DNA from 4 places in the Paenibacillus sp. FSL F4-0100 genome. Region 3 is predicted to be linked to each of the others. Evidence: predicted binding sites of a transcription regulator. Region 3 holds the regulator's gene; each other region holds the start of a gene.
The links. The regulator Rex, encoded in region 3, represses fermentation and respiration genes when NADH is low (regulators of the CRP and FNR family bind a similar motif). The targets are predictions, from matches to a motif close to TTGTGAAATATTTCACAA.
Positions count from the first base shown of each region.

Region 1: MHH48_RS33020 (cytochrome ubiquinol oxidase subunit I) is a predicted target of Rex. The motif match lies at 1,148-1,165, and genes of this name have one in related genera.
Region 2: MHH48_RS32745 (formate/nitrite transporter family protein) is a predicted target of Rex. The motif match lies at 1,509-1,526, and genes of this name have one in related genera.
Region 4: MHH48_RS10740 (nitrate/nitrite transporter) is a predicted target of Rex. The motif match lies at 2,573-2,590, and genes of this name have one in related genera.

Region 1 covers NZ_CP150303.1:7,270,825-7,274,946, reverse strand. The annotation lists gene ade (adenine deaminase) at 1-958, shown strand, start outside; gene MHH48_RS33020 (cytochrome ubiquinol oxidase subunit I) at 1,248-2,651, shown strand; gene cydB (cytochrome d ubiquinol oxidase subunit II) at 2,638-3,654, shown strand; gene cydD (thiol reductant ABC exporter subunit CydD) at 3,654-4,122, shown strand, end outside.
Region 2 covers NZ_CP150303.1:7,204,070-7,208,191, reverse strand. The annotation lists gene MHH48_RS32750 (MFS transporter) at 52-1,299, shown strand; gene MHH48_RS32745 (formate/nitrite transporter family protein) at 1,634-2,506, shown strand; gene MHH48_RS32740 (APC family permease) at 2,652-4,122, opposite strand, start outside.
Region 3 covers NZ_CP150303.1:2,693,053-2,697,174, reverse strand. The annotation lists gene MHH48_RS12035 (DUF5590 domain-containing protein) at 192-710, opposite strand; gene MHH48_RS12030 (amidohydrolase) at 742-2,043, opposite strand; gene MHH48_RS12025 (redox-sensing transcriptional repressor Rex) at 2,018-2,683, opposite strand; gene dinG (ATP-dependent DNA helicase DinG) at 2,756-4,122, opposite strand, start outside.
Region 4 covers NZ_CP150303.1:2,436,110-2,440,231, forward strand. The annotation lists gene narI (respiratory nitrate reductase subunit gamma) at 1-243, shown strand, start outside; gene MHH48_RS10725 (GAF domain-containing protein) at 295-759, shown strand; gene MHH48_RS10730 (ATP-binding protein) at 756-1,838, shown strand; gene MHH48_RS10735 (response regulator transcription factor) at 1,835-2,482, shown strand; gene MHH48_RS10740 (nitrate/nitrite transporter) at 2,647-4,122, shown strand, end outside.

The sequences.
Region 1 (4,122 bases), 3.1 Mb from region 3:
TCTGGTTACGGATGATGTGTATCCGCAGACGCTGCTGAGACTCGGTCACATGAACCACGTGGTCCGCCGCGCTATGGAAGAGGGCGTGGACCCGGTTACGGCGATCCAGCTGGGAACGATCAACGTCGCTCGTTATTTCGGCATGGACATGGAGCTTGGTAGCATTTCACCTGGTAAAACGGCGGATATTTTGCTGATTGATGATCTGTTGAGCATGGTACCTTCCGTCGTGATCACGGATGGCGAAGTGGTTGCAGAGAACGGCCGGCTCGTGAAGGCGTTCCCGGTATATCAATATCCGGAAAAAGCGTTTAACTCGGTTCGGCTGCAGCGTTCGCTTACCGCGGATGACTTCCTGCTGCGCAGCAAATTCGATGCCGCACGTACAGAAGTGAACGTGGTACGCGTCATCGAGAACAGCGCCCGTACCGCCAAGATGACGGCGGTGCTCTCCGTGCGGCAAGGGGTGATCCAGCCAGACCTGGATCAGGACGTGGTTCAGTTGGCATGCATTGAGCGCCACGGCACGACGGGACAAATCTCGCTCGGTTTTGCGAGCGGCTTCGGACTCAAGTCCGGAGCGGTTGCGTCCACGGTTGCGCACGACAGTCACAACCTGCTTGTGATGGGTACGAATGCCGAGGATATGGCACTCGCTGCGAATGAGCTGGCGGCGTGCGGAGGCGGCATGATCGTAGTACGGGACGGCAAGGTGCTGGCGAAAGTGGCGATGCCGATTGCCGGTTTGCTGGCGGACCGTCCGGTTGAGATCGTAGCGGAAGAAGTCGCTGCCTTGGAGGAAGCTTGGAAGGAGCTCGGATGCTATATCCATGCGCCGTTCATGACCTTCTCGCTGATTGCGCTGCCGGTGATTCCGGAAATCCGCATTACCAACCGCGGGATCGCAGACGTAACGGAATTCAAGCTCATCGAGACCGAGATTGGCGCGGTTCAATAAGATTGTAGCATACACCGAAGCAGGTTGGCCTGAGGGCGAACCTGCTTTTTTGGTGCGTAAATACCGGGCTTGGTCTGTGAGTGGATGCCGCAAGCCATGTTCCAATTGATAATCCTCACATATTCCACCGCCTACTTAGTGATTTTCGTCACAAATTTATAACTTTTTGCCCCCGTTTCAGCCCTGATATTGTGATGTTTATCACAATCCTTTAGGGCGTGGTCTGCGACAATACAAAAAGAATCAAATTTGAAGTGATCACGTGAGCTAAAGAAAGGGGTATCTTAATATGGATCCGGTTATGCTGGCGCGAATTCAATTCGCATCGACAACCATTTTTCACTTTATTTTCGTACCGTTGTCCATCGGATTGGCGTTTCTGATTGCCATCATGGAGACGATGTATGTTGTCAAAGGCCAGGAAGTCTACAAGAAAATGGCCAAGTTCTGGGGAAAGCTGTTCCTAATTAACTTTGCGGTCGGGGTTGTGACAGGGATTCTGCAGGAATTCCAGTTCGGCATGAACTGGTCGGATTACTCGCGGTTTGTCGGGGACGTGTTTGGCGCACCGCTTGCCATCGAAGCGCTGCTGGCGTTCTTCCTTGAGTCGACGTTTATCGGACTGTGGATATTCGGGTGGGACCGGTTATCGAAGAAGGTCCATCTGCTCAGTATCTGGCTGGTGTCCTTTGGCACCCTGATGTCCGCCTTTTGGATTCTGGCAGCGAATTCGTTCATGCAGCGTCCCGTTGGGTTCGAGATGAACAACGGGCGAGCGGAGATGAATGATTTCTTCGCACTGATTACGAACGGTCAGCTGTTGGTAGAGTTCCCGCATACAATCTTCGGGGCACTGGCAACCGGGGCGTTCCTCGTAGCGGGTGTGAGTGCCTACAAGTTAATGAAGAAGCAAGATTTGGATTTCTTTAAGAAATCATTCCATATCGCCATCGTGATTGGTCTCATCACCTCCATTCTGGTTGCGGTGTTCGGTCACCAGCAAGCACAGTATCTGGTGGATACGCAGCCGATGAAGATGGCTGCTGCGGAGAGCCTATGGGAAACGAGTGACGATCCTGCGCCTTGGACGGTCATTGCAGCCATCGATCCAGATAAGCAGGAGAACACGATGGAGTTTAAAATCCCGTATTTGCTCAGCTTTTTGTCCTATAGCAAGTTTTCCGGTGAAGTCATCGGGATGAAGGAGCTGCAGGCGCAATACGAACAGCAGTATGGACCTGGAGATTATATCCCTCCTGTGCGCACCACGTTCTGGAGCTTCCGGATTATGGTGGCCGCAGGCAGCATCATGATTCTGCTGGGGTTGTACGGAGCATGGCTCATGCTGCGCAAAAAGGTCGAGAAGGCCGGTAAATGGTTCCTCAGACTGATGCTGTTCGGTATTTCACTTCCGTTCATTGCCAACACGTCGGGGTGGATTATGACGGAGATCGGGCGGCAGCCGTGGACGGTATTCGGACTGATCACCACGGAGAACAGTGTTTCACCGAACGTCAGCGCAGGCTCGATTCTGTTCTCGCTGATCATGTTTACCGCCATTTATGCGGTGCTGGCAGCCGTCATGGCGTATCTATTTATTAAAGTCATTAAGAAAGGACCGTATGCGGCGGAGGAAGATGACCACCACGCAAGCGATCCGTTTAATAAGGAGGGCTACAATGCTGTCTCTTAACGAACTGTGGTTTGTGCTCGTTGCCGTATTGTTTATCGGGTTCTTCTTCTTGGAGGGCTTCGACTTCGGGGTCGGGATGTCCACGCAGCTGCTGGCCAAAAATGATACCCAGCGCCGGGTGCTGATCAACTCGATCGGCCCGTTCTGGGATGCTAACGAGGTCTGGTTGCTGACGGCGGGCGGCGCGATGTTCGCCGCCTTCCCGAACTGGTATGCTACGCTGTTCAGCGGCTTCTACATTCCGCTTGTCTTTCTTCTGCTGGCCTTGATCGGACGCGGGGTGGCCTTTGAATTCCGCGGCAAAGTGGGCGATGTCCGCTGGAAACGGGTGTGGGACGGTGCAATCTTCACCGGCAGCGTGCTTCCGCCATTCCTGCTTGGCGTTGTTTTTGCCTGCCTGATCCAGGGGCTCCCGATTAATGAAGAGATGCAACTGCATGCCGGATTGTTTGATGTTGTGAATGGCTATACTGTGGTTGGCGGGCTGACGATGGTGATGCTCTGCCTGCTGCATGGCTTAATGTTCACAACACTGCGCACGATGGGGGATCTTCAGGAACGGGCGCGCCGTTTGGCCCGGAGACTCCTGCTTCCCGTAGCGGCCCTGTTCGTGGCATTCGGGGTGATGACGTATTTCATGACCGATGTCTTCGAGAAGCGTGGCGTGGTGTTAACCGTGCTGCTGGTGCTGGCTCTGCTCGCATTCCTGTTGGGCGGATATTTCATGAACATCAAGCGGGACGGCTGGGCTTTCGGGATGACCGGGGCGGTTATCGCTCTGCTGGTAACGTCCGTGTTCGTGGGCTTGTTCCCGCGCGTGATGGTCAGTTCCATCAATTCGGCATTTGACCTGACTATTTATAATGCGGCCTCCGGACCGTATTCTCTCAAGATTATGACGATTGTGGCGGTAACGCTGCTGCCATTCGTATTGGGCTATCAAATTTGGAGTTACTTCGTTTTCCACAAACGGGTACATGAGAAGGAGCATCTGGAGTACTGATGGGAAAAGATCTGCTGGGATACAAAGGCGCCAAGACGGTATTCTTCCTTGTCGCCGTATGTACCCTGGCACAGAGCATGGCCATCCTCCTGCAAGCCAAGTGGCTGGCGGAAGCCATATCCGCCTTGTTTGCCGGATCAACGCTGCAGGAGCAGGGGGAGACCATTGCCTTGTTCCTGCTTGCATTTCTGGCACGACACGGCATCTCAGCCGTGCAGCAAGGAATCGCACAGCGCTTTGCCGAGGAGACGGGCACAAGCCTGAGGAAGCAGCTGCTGGATGAGCTGTTTCGGAAGGGGCCGTCCTTTGTCCGGTCGGAAGGAACAGGCAATGTGGTTACGCTTGTGCTGGAGGGCATCGGCAAGTTCCGCAAATATGCGGAGCTGACCATACCGCGCATGATGGGGGCGAGCATTACCCCGGCTCTGGTATGGCTGTACGTGTTCATGACGGACCGGATTTCGGGCA
Region 2 (4,122 bases), 3.2 Mb from region 3:
TTTCCGCACATATTATTAAACCGAATAGTCGGTTTTGCTGGAGGATGGAATATGAGGCATTTATTTGGCAACCGCGCGTTCGTGCTGCTGATGGTTTCGGATTTTATGCAAAATATCGGGATCTGGATCCGCAACATGGCGCTGTTGTTCTTTATTATGGAGAAGAGCAACCATGACCCGGTCGCCGTATCGCTGCTTACCGTGATTGAATACGCGCCCATCTTTGTGATCTCCATGATTGGCGGCGTGCTGGCTGACCGTTGGCGTCCCAAGCGAACGATGATCTGGGGAGACATTTTAAGCTTTTTATCCATACTGCTTATCCTGTTTGTTGTGTATGCGGGATATTGGCAGGCCGTGTTTGCGGTGACCCTGGTCTCGGCCGTTGTATCCCAATTCTCGCAGCCTTCGTCCATGAAGATCATCAAGCGCTGCTTACCGGATGAGCATGTGCCCGCGGCCACGGCTTTGTCCCAGACCTCGATGTCGCTGTTCATCATTTTGGGACCGATGGTCGGCACGACGATCTATCAAGCTTTTGGATTGCAGGCTTCTTTAATCAGCCTGTTGGTTCTATTCGGCGGTTCGGCGATTGTGCTGGCGTTTCTCCCTTCCAGTGTGGATGAACCATCTGAAAATTCAGAATCGACCGGTTCTTTTATGAAGGACTTGAAGGCAGGCTTCACTTACATCGGTTCCAGTCGGCTGCTGAAGGTGCTGTTGGTGGTCTACGTTTTATTGGCGCTCGGCAGCGGACTTGTTCAGCCGCTCGATATTTTTGTCATCACGGAGCGTCTACAGCTGGCAATGTCCAGCGTTCAGTGGTTCACCGCGCTAGAGGGTCTTGGCATGTTGATTGGCGGCGTGCTGGCCGCCGTGATTGCGGGGAGAGTGAAAGGCTCCTACTTGCTGTTTGCCGGGCTTGCCTTCCTCGGCCTTTCGACCTTTGTCGAGGTGCTGTCCCAGTGGCCGATCTTAACCGGTACGATGCGCTTCGTAACCGGGGTGCTGATGGCGATGGCGCAGACAGTATTGATGGCCGTGATGATGCGGCAGGTGGAAGAGAAATTCATCGGTCGTCTGAACGGCGTGATGACACCGATGTTTACCGGCATGCTGCTCATCGGCTCCGGGTTTACGGGATGGTATATGTCGGCGACCTCCATTGTCGTCGTGTATTTCACGGCAGGTGCGCTCTTCCTGCTGTCGTCCTTCATTAGCATGAAGCTTCCGATCTCGAACGTTCCGGTTCAGGAGAAGGAAACGCCTGTTAGGGTAGAGACTGCCGCCGAGGCATAGGCTGCTGGTTTTGAACATGATGGTGGTATAAAGCATAGGCTTTCCGGGTTAGAACATGATGGTTGGTTAAAGCATCAACCAAGCGGTGTCGGGATCCTCTCCGACACCGCTATTTTACATGTACCGCTCGCTCGGATTCGAGCGAATGAGTCAGGGCAAATCAAGAGCAGCCAGGACAGAGGCTGTCTTGTCCCCTCTGAGGCAAGCGATCGTGATATAATTCACGTTCTTGCTATGGAGGCTGCGGTACAATATGGGTAACTGTAAACAGAAACATCAGACGCTGCATTCGAGAGATTTCAGGACGGAATGCGGGAGAAATGGGGGAGCGGCCATGGCCTATTACAAACCTGATCGCATTGCGGAGATCACCTTGGAGAACGGGGTGAAAAAAGCACATAACTCCGCCATGAACGTGATGATATTAGGATTTTTGGCGGGTGCTTTTATTGCGCTCGGCTTTTTGCTGGATATTCGCGTAATTGCCGGAGCATCGGAGGCTTGGGGAGGCATTGCCGGTTTTATAGGCGCGGCAATATTCCCTGTCGGACTGATTCTTGTATTGCTAGCGGGTGGAGAGCTGCTGACAGGCAACATGATGGCCGTGTCCCTGGCCAGATTCAAGAAGCGGATTTCCACGAAAGAAATGGTACGAAATTTAGCTCTTGTCACGGTAAGCAATATGGCAGGGGCGTTGTTCGTCGCTTATTTCTTTGGTCACGTGACGGGTCTAACAGGCAGCGGCGTTTATTTGGAGAAGCTGGTGGCCATGGCAGGTCATAAGATCGACGACAGCTTCCTGCAGGCCTTCTTGTCGGGCATCGGGTGCAACTGGCTCGTAGCGCTCGCCGTGTGGCTGTCCTACGGATCGGATCAGATGAGTGGCAAAATTCTCGGGATCTGGTTTCCGACGATGGCGTTTGTAGCCATTGGCTTTCAGCACGTGGTGGCCAATATGTTCCTCATTCCGGCAGCGATATTTGAAGGATATTACAGCTGGGGCGAGTATCTGGTGAACTTCATTCCGGTATGGCTTGGCAATTTCGTCGGAGGCGCGCTGTTTGTGGGAGCTGCCTACGGGACCGTATATTTGAAGAAGGATGATAAGGTTGAGGTCATGCTTCGCGGCGAACAAGACGCCGCACTGCCGTCTGCGCCAACTACCGGCACTGCTCAACAGGTTCATTCTGCGCAGAATGTTTCTTAATATCCCGAAGCCTGGTAAGCGTCTAGGCGGAGGAAAAAAAGCTGCGATTGACCGCTCCCTTAAGAATAGGGATCGGATGATCGCAGCTTTTTTAACGTTGTTGGCGGAGTGGATTCCTTGTATAAGTCGCAGCGGAACAAGCCCGCTATTTTTTTAAATGGTAAGGTACTGTGGTGATAATCACATCTCTCCGATACAGTAAATGTGCGCGAATGAGCAAGCTGGACTGATTGTGCAGGAAGTTATGCCAGCCCTTCTTGGGGATGAACTGCGGTATGACAACGGTAACCTGATAGTGGGATTCGCTTGCCTTCCGCTGCACGGTATCGATGAATTTGGTCAGCGGCTGAATGATGCTCCGATAAGGCGAGTGCAGCGTCACCAGCCGGATGTCCGGCTGCCACTTCTTCCATTTTTCCTGGAAGGCCGCCTCGTCCTCCCGCTCGAACGGCACGTACACCGCGATAATTTGTCCTGCTCCCAGTGATTTGGCATAATTCAGCGAGTTCTCCACTACATGCGTGATTCCCGCCACAGGCAGAATAATAACATTTCCCTCAATCGGCTTAACCGGCTCACAGGTCGTAATTCGCAGCTGGTCTGCTACGGCCTCATAATGTTTGTGGATTCGTGTGAAGATCCAAATGATCAGCGGCAGGAAAATCAAGACGGTCCACACTTGGGCGAATTTCGTGAAAAAGAAGATCATCGTCACGATAAAGCTAATGCATGCGCCGGTGGTATTAATGATCAGCTTGACGATCCATCCTTCAGGCTTTTCGCGAATCCACTTCACCATCATCCCTGTTTGGGAGAGGGTAAAAGGGATAAACACGCCGACGGCATACAGAGGAATCAGATGCTCGGTTTTGCCTTCGAAAGCCAGCAGCAACAGAATGGAGAAGAACCCAAGTATGATAATCCCGTTTGAATATCCCAGACGGTCCCCCCGGACGGTGAACATTCGGGGAATAAATTTATCCTTCGCCAGATTAACGGCAAGCAGCGGGAAGGCGGAATATCCCGTGTTGGCGGCCAGGATCAGAATGAGAGCTGTTGTTCCTTGGATAAAGTAATAAAAAACGTTTCGTCCAAAGGTATGCTCGGCAATCTGGGAAACGACAGTGACTTGCTCGCTGGGGCTAACCCCATAGTAATAGGCCAGGAATACGATGCCCGAAAATAACATTGCCAGCAAGGATCCCATCGCGACCAAGGTTTTGGCCGCATTATTCGGAGCGGGATCCTTGAAATTCGGGATGGCGTTAGAAATGGCTTCAACGCCGGTCAGGGCAGAGCTGCCCGAGGCAAATGCCCGCAGGAGCAGGAACAAGCTGAGACCGGCGACAGGCGTGCCGATCGGCGTGTGAAGCTCTGGTGATGCATGGCCTGTAGCTATGTTGAATATTCCGACGCCAATCAGGATAAACAGCGCCAGTACAAACAAGTAAACCGGATAAGCCAGTATGGTGGCCGACTCCGTAACCCCTCTTAAATTGAGTACGGTCAAACATAGAACGAACACGATGGAGATGGGCAGATTGTAGGCATGCAGTTCCGGAAAAGCCGACGTGATCGCGTCCGTCCCCGCCGATACGCTGACCGCAACCGTCAGG
Region 3 (4,122 bases):
ATATTGCGATGCATGTAATTTATATGCTCGTTTTGTACAAGTACGAGTATATCACATCTTATATACTTTTTCATGCATGTCTGTGAAAATATTTAGAACAGTTTTTCCATATTTTTTCTGAATGCGCTTACATGTTGGAGAAAAAGAGAGGCACCCTATGGATTTTAAAGGGCGCCTCTCTTTCTGTATTTTTATTGATTTGGAAGAATAATGTCATTTCCGATAGTGTTACCATCTTGAAAACGATAAAACCGATAGCCGCGCTGACCGTTGTGTTCATACTGCAGCTGCCATGCATACTCGCCCTCATACATTCCAGGCAGCAACCGCTTAATTTCCACTCCAGGCAATTCGTTATAGATCTGATCCCGCATCTGGGCTTCTGACATTCCCGTTTTCAATAAAACGGACTGGACAGCGTCAGCACCTTCAACAGGTACGTTGTCATCCGTAAATTTCACCCATACCATACGATCTTGATTGTCTTGATCCTTCCCGCTTACCACCCAATAGTTATTATCCTCGCCCCACACCGATTTATAGGTCTTCCCGGACGTAACCAATTGGCCATGCTGCTTCGCGGCAACAATTGCCATTCTTTCTTCATTCCAAGTATCTTTCATAACATATGAATAATAGAGCTGTAAACCAAGCAGCAACAGCAGCACGCTGGACACACTCAGCAAAATCCACTTCGTTTTTTTCTTCAAATCCGTCTTCCTCGCTCCCCTTGATTATTCCCTAGAGGGTTGTAAGACGCTCAAATGCACGCTGCGCTTCCCGGCGGATACGTTCCTCATCGAGGGTAAGACTCGCGCCATTCTTCACTACCTGCTTGCCGTCAACCCATACATGCTCTACATCCTTCGCACTGGCTGAGTAGATAGCGTGTGAAATATAATCGGTCCGTGGAAGGAAGTGCGCTTGATCCGTGTTCAGTGCGATCATATCTGCTTTCATTCCTACCGCAAGTGTGCCGATATCCTCAAGGAACGCCGATCGGGCTCCATACTCTGTTCCCATCCGAAGCGCTTCGGATGCTGGAATGGCTGTTGGGTCCCCACTTACACCTTTATGGATCAGTGCAGCCAGTCGCATCTCTTCAAACATATCCAGATTATTATTGCTCGCAGGTCCATCGGTACCCAATGACACGGTGACCCCAGCTTTCAGCAGTGCAGGCACGCGTGCAATGCCGCTGGCAAGCTTCAAATTGCTTCCTGGATTATGCGACACCATAACTTGATGCTTGGCCAGGATTTCGATTTCTTCATCGGTCAGATGGACGGCATGCGCAAGCAGCGTTGGCCGGGAGAACATGCCAAGCTTCTCCAAATGGGCAACAGGGCGAAGTCCGTAGTCTTTTACATTCTGAGCTACTTCCGTTTCCGTTTCGGACATATGCGTATGCAAAGGCAGATTCAAATCATGCGATGCCTGAACGAATTTTTCGATGAAATCCGGGGGGCACGTATAAGGTGCATGCGGTGAAATCATCGTCGTAATTCTCCCGTCAGCCTTGCCATGCCAGTCTTTCGCGAATGCCACCGCCTCATCCAGCTTCTGCTGCTGCACCTCAGGCGGACATAATCCGATGACGCCGCGCATTAGAACGCCGCGCATTCCTGAGTCCTGCACAACCTTGGCAACCTGATCCATATGATCATACATATCCACAAATGTCGTGGTTCCGCCTTTGATCATCTCCAGCACGGAGAGTGCGGTTCCCCAGTATACATCGTCGGCCGTGAATTTGGCTTCCATAGGCCACATTTTTTCCTGAAGCCATACCTGCAGTGCCAGATCGTCGCCATAACCGCGGAGCAGGGACATCGCCGCATGTCCGTGCGTGTTCACTAACCCCGGTAGGAAAAACAGATGAGTTCCATCGATAACTTCTATTCCCTCTTGGACGGTTGGCTCTTCTTCACCCAGATAGGTTATCCGGTCATTCTCCACAACCATATATCCGCGTAGCACGGATCTCCCTTCCTCTAGTACCGCAAACGTTCCGTTCTTAACCATCCACTTCGTTGTCGTCATGTGCTGCATCCTCCTTGCCGTTATCCAAATAATAGGCCAAACTCTGCAAATCCGTAGTGAAATCAGCCGTATGAATCCGGATATGGGATGGGGCTTTCAGGATGGTTGGCGCAAAATTCAGGATAGCCTCGATGCCTGCGGCGATAAGCTGATTGGCTACATTCTGCGCTTCAAAATCCGGAACGGTGATTATCCCGATACGAATGCCGTACTCATGAACCGTCTTCTCCAGTTCCTCCATCGGCTGTACGACCAAATTGTTAATTTTCATACCAACTTTGGGAGAATACGAATCGAAAACCGCCACAATCTTCATATTGTCCTTTAGAAATGCATTGTAATTCGATAATGCATGTCCAAGATTACCGGCCCCAATCAATGCGACATTGATCTTCTGGTCCAGCTTTAGAATCTGGCGAATTTTCTCGATCAGATAAGATACGTCATATCCGATCCCTTTCCGTCCAAAATCACCGAAATACGCTAGGTCCTTACGAATTTGAGCAGGATTGAGGTCCAGTTTTTGTCCCAGTTCCTGGGAGGAAACCGTGGAGACCTCCCTTTTCTGAAGCTCATTCAAATAGCGCAAGTATACAGGCAATCTGCGGACCACGGCTTCCGAAATTTTTTCCGATTTCATTCATGCTCCCCCTAATAATAGGTTAATAACTACATTTTTTTGTGACAGATCATTTCGTTCATTGTTTCACTTTTATTCAGCTTGGTTCTCTATGCCTGCCTCTTCCTGCAGCCATTCCGAAATTCGGGGAACGATCCCCTCTGTCGGCATGTGCTCCATCTTCGGCCCCGGCAAAGAATATAAGAAATATTTCCCGTAATAGGATTCAATGACCCGGGTATCGTAGACAATGACAATCCCCTTATCTTGCGCGGTCCGCACCAGTCGGCCAAATCCCTGTTTGAAGCGAATGACCGCTTGCGGAACCGAAAGTTTCATGAACGGGTTCTTCTTCTGCTGCTGCAGCAATTCGCTCTTGGCTTCGACCAAGGGATGATTCGGCGGCTGGAACGGCAGCCGGACGATCGCGAGGCAAGTGAGCGCCTCACCAGGTATGTCTACCCCTTCCCAGAAGGAGCTCGTACCCAGCAGGACCGAAGCGCTGCTATCCTGGAATCTCCGGATTAACTTGGTACGGCTGGTTCCGTCCATCCCTTGTCCCAGTACCGTAATATCGCTGGATGCCAGCGCCTCCTTCAACGGCTCGTGAACCTGACGCAGCATGCGGTACGAAGTGAACAGCACAAGCATGCGGCCATGCGTAGCGATTGCCGTATCGGCCAATGATTGCACAAGTGTATTCACAAAGAGTGCATCCCCGACCGAGCCCTTCACGCTCGGAAAATCGCGCGGCACGACAAGGAGGGCCTGCTCCCTGTAATTAAACGGGGACGGCAGCAGAACCGTGTTCAGGTTGCCGCTATCTGCCGCTTCCTGAAGACCCAAGTTCTCGATCATGAACTGAAACGATTTATCCACCGACAAGGTCGCCGATGTCAGGATCACGCTTTGTTTCTTGTCAAAAAACAATTCCTTCAAGTGGGTGCTAACATCGACAGGCACTGCATAAAGCTGCAGCGATTTGCCGCGAAAATTCCCGTTAGCCTCCATCCAGTATACCGTGCCTTCATCATTCAGAGCCATGAAGGACCTCAGGTCCTCGCGGTGTGCGGCCAGGTCCTTAAACAGACCCGATAGGTCTGTTAACAAACTGTCCGCGCTGTAGTCGTCCAGATCTTCCTTCATCTCGGCGATCAGCTTGTCACCCTTGCGAACGACATCGCCCAGCGTCACATGAATTTGATGCTCCAACTCGGCCAGCGAATCCCAATCCTTCGGCTTCTTCAGAGGCGATAAGCGAAGCGAGAATTGACCGGCATCCCCCGGAGTCGCGTCTCCGCGTTCCGGAAGCAGTCCGAACAATTGATCGCTGAGCCGGTCCCAATTCTCTTTTGCGGTGATCAGATCCGGATAAATCCGGTCTATGATGGAGGACCACTCGACAGCCTTCTCATGCGATGATGCTTGCAGCAGCTGGCGAAGAGCCGGAAGCTGACCGC
Region 4 (4,122 bases), 260 kb from region 3:
GTACAGCCGGAATTCAATTATCGGGAGTCGGTCTCCGTGTGGTTCCGGGGATTGTTTATGCTCCGTCCGGATGCTTCGTTGATGGTGAATGTGCCGCTGGCGTTTAAAATTCACATTTTGGCCGGATTTGGTATTTTTGGCTTATGGCCGTTTACTCGATTAGTGCATGTGTGGAGTGTTCCGTTGAATTATGTGGGTAGAAGATATATTCTGTATAGAAAGCACCGTAAATTTGAATCGTAGAGCGGAAGAAGGCTTTTTGGCCTTCTTTTCTACGTCAGAGGAGTAATGGAAATGAAGAATCAGCCGATCTTTAACTACCAAAGTGAAATGGATAAGCTTCGTGCCCGGTTTCAATTCGATTTCGTGTCCATGGCATTGGTGCAGCCGGCTGAAGACCGATTTGTATTAACCTGGCAGTATGCCTCGGGAAATATAAACGAGAGGTATAAGCGCATCGTTTTACATTCCGGCAAAGGCATCGCCGGCATGGTGTTTAAGACAGGAAAACCGATGCTGATTCAAAACGTGAATGCTGATATTGAATCAAGGGACTTGTATAATTACCCGATTATCGTTGCCGAGCAGTTGAAAAGCCTTGGTGCAGTACCGCTGTGGGAAGGCTCTCGCGTCAGGGGTGTTTTGCTTGTGGGATATCGCAAGGAAAACGTGCTGGATCCAATGTCCTTTGAGACGTTTCAGGAAGGAATAGGAACGGAATTTGGTGCTTTTTATGCCAAGGAGGTATCACAGCCTTGATTCAAATGACGGATGAGCATTTAAGCGAATTGCTTAGAAACATGTATCATAATAGCATGGAAGCCATTTTTTTTATTGACGATAAGGGCAGCGTGGTGGCTATGAATCCGGCCGCAGAGAACATTCTTGACATTGAAGTGATCGAGAGGATGCAGTCTGGTGCGGATGGTTCCTTCTGCCAAACCTGCAAAGGGTACACCGATGAACAGGATCTCATAACCTGCTCCACATGCTATCTGGATTATCCGGATGGCGAGTTTTCGTCGTTCCAAGTCTATCTTAAGACACGCGGCGAAGGAATCGTTCCCTATGCGGCCAGTTACCATATCATCGATGAAGCTCGCGGCATCCGGGTGATGATGCTTCTCGACCTGACGAAGCAGCAGAAGACACAGGAAATGCTGCAGCGGACGAATATGCTGAAATATGTCATCAAGGCACAGGAGGACGAGCGCAAGCGGATATCCCGCGAACTGCATGATAGCGTGGCTCAAGAGCTCTTAAGCTCGCTGGTCGACCTGCGCGTCGTTAAATATATGAATGTGGGCGAGGATGTGCTCAAGAAACTACAACAGACAGAGGTGTCTTTAACCAGGCTTCTGGATGATATCCGGCATTTATCCGTTGAACTCAGGCCGGCTTCATTAGACGATTTGGGGCTTGAGGCTGCATTCCGCTCCCATTTTAAATGGATCGGGAAGAATTACGGTATGTTGGTTGAATTCTCTGCCGAGTTAGCGGCGGCCCGCTACGGCAGCGAGATTGAAACAGTTGTGTACCGGGTATGCCAGGAAGCGGTGCTGAATGCCATGAAATATTCAGGAACGGATGAGGTACATGTACGCTTATGTGAAGTGAATGGCTACCTTCAGTTAACCGTCCGGGACCGTGGAGTCGGGTTTAACATGGTCATTGATGAAGCTAAGGGAACCGGACTGGGACTGTACGGGATGCGCGAACGTGCAGAGCTCGTCGGTGGTCAGTTTATTTTGCTTTCCGCTCCCGGTGAGGGTACGACGATTCAGCTTAACATTCCGCTTGCGAATGGTGACGACAAGCCGGAGGTGATGGGTACATGAAAATTGTGATTGCGGATGATCATGCCGTGGTCCGCAGCGGGTTTTCCATGATTCTGAATTACCAGGAAGATATGGAGGTCGTCGCGACGGCGGCAGACGGCATGGAGGCTTACACCATGGTGGCGAAGCACCGGCCGAATGTGCTGTTGATGGATTTAAGCATGCCTCCGGGCGAAAGCGGACTGATTGCAACCGGCAAGATCAGCAGTGAATTTCCAGACACGAAAATTCTGATTCTAACCATGTATGATGATGACGATTACCTGTTTCATGTTTTAAAAAACGGTGCTTCAGGTTACGTACTGAAAAATGCGCCGGATGATGAATTAATCTCCGCCATCCGCATGGTGCATAAGGGAGGGACCTATATCCATCCCCAGATGGCTACTTCCCTGGTTCGGGAGTTTATTAAGAAAGATAGCGAGAGCGCGGAGCAAGATCCGTTTAACAGTCTGTCCAAACGGGAGATTGAGATCCTACCCCTGATCGCCAAGGGTTATGGCAATAAGGAGATTGCGGAAAAACTTTTTGTATCGGTCAAGACGGTGGAAGCGCACAAGGCCAAAATTATGGACAAGCTGAATTTGAAAAGCCGCCCGGAGTTAGTGGAATATGCATTGAAGAAAAAATTGCTGGATTTTTAGTCCTTGCATATAAAAAGGGCGCAATAAAGGGTTGTTGCTTTAAGGAATAGGGAAGTTCCCCGGAAGATTCAGGGAACTTCCCTATTAGCATTGTGAATAGGTGCACGTACAATAGGAGCTGGGGATCAATTGCCATTCATTACGCTTTAGAAAAGGTGATGGAAATGATCAAAAAGCTGCAGCTTCCGCTGCAAACAATGAATCTGGTGCTTGGCTTTATGGTATGGGTCATCATCTCCGCGCTCTTGCCGTTTATTCGAGAAGATATCTCCATTCCGGCAGACCGGCTCGCTATTCTGACGGCTATTCCGGTGGTGCTGGGTTCGGTCCTCCGGATTCCGCTTGGCTATTACGCCAATGTCGTGGGAGCACGAATTGTTTTTATCGTCAGCTTTATCCTGCTGCTGTTTCCGGTTTATTTTATCAGCTCGGCTTCATCCTTTACGCATTTGGTCATCGGTGGCTTGTTTCTGGGGATCGGAGGGGCCGTGTTCTCGGTCGGTGTGACCTCATTGCCTAAATACTATGCGAAAGAAAAGCTGGGACTCGTAAATGGGATTTACGGGATGGGCAACATTGGCACCGCCATTACCACGTTTGCTGCACCGGTCATCGCGACTCAGATCGGATGGTCCAAAACCGTCCAGCTGTATTTAGTACTGCTGCTGATATTTGCCGTGCTAAATGCACTCTTAGGTGACCGTAAAGAAATCAAGGTGAAAACACCGATTATGGAACAGATAAAGGGTGTATATAAAAATGAAAAACTGTGGTTTTTCTCTCTTTTTTATTTCATCACATTCGGTTCGTTCGTAGCCTTTACGGTGTACTTGCCGAACTTCTTGGTTACCCATTTCGAGCTTGCGAAGGTGGACGCCGGGATGCGGACGGCAGGATTCATTTTGGTAGCCACTTTATTACGCCCTGTAGGCGGCTGGCTTGCGGATAAATTTAAACCGCTGTTCTTATTAATGGGCATATTCTTAGGGCTCACGGCTGCGGCCATCCTGTTGGCATTCTCTCCATCCATTGGCTTATATACGGCCGGATGCTTAACCATTGCCGTTGGTGCCGGTCTCGGAAACGGCGTTATTTTCAAACTCGTGCCCCTATATTTCAACAAGCAGGCGGGCATTGTGAACGGTATCGTGTCCATGATGGGCGGCCTTGGCGGATTCTTCCCGCCGCTGATGCTTTCCTTTATCCATTCGGCCACAGGGCAGTATTCCATTGGATTCATGGCCTTATCGCAGGTTGCGCTTGCCAGTTTCGTTATTGTGGTATGGATGTACTACCAGGACAAACTTTCCGTGCAATCCGAGGTGTTTAACTCCACCGGCCAGGGGATTCTGGTTACGGATCCGAACGGTAGGATCAATGCCGTCAATCCGGCATTCACGAAGTTAACCGGATATTCGGAGGAGGAAGTGCTCGGCAAAAATCCGAGCGTATTGAAGTCCGGAAGACAATCACCGGCGTTTTATCAGGCGATGTGGTCTGAAATCAGAGAACACGGGAGCTGGCAGGGGGAGATTTGGAACCGCCGGAAAGACGGAGAAGAGTACTTGGAGCTACTGACGATTAACGCGGTAAAGGACGAATCGGGTGACATCGTACAATATGTGGGTACCTTCAGCGAT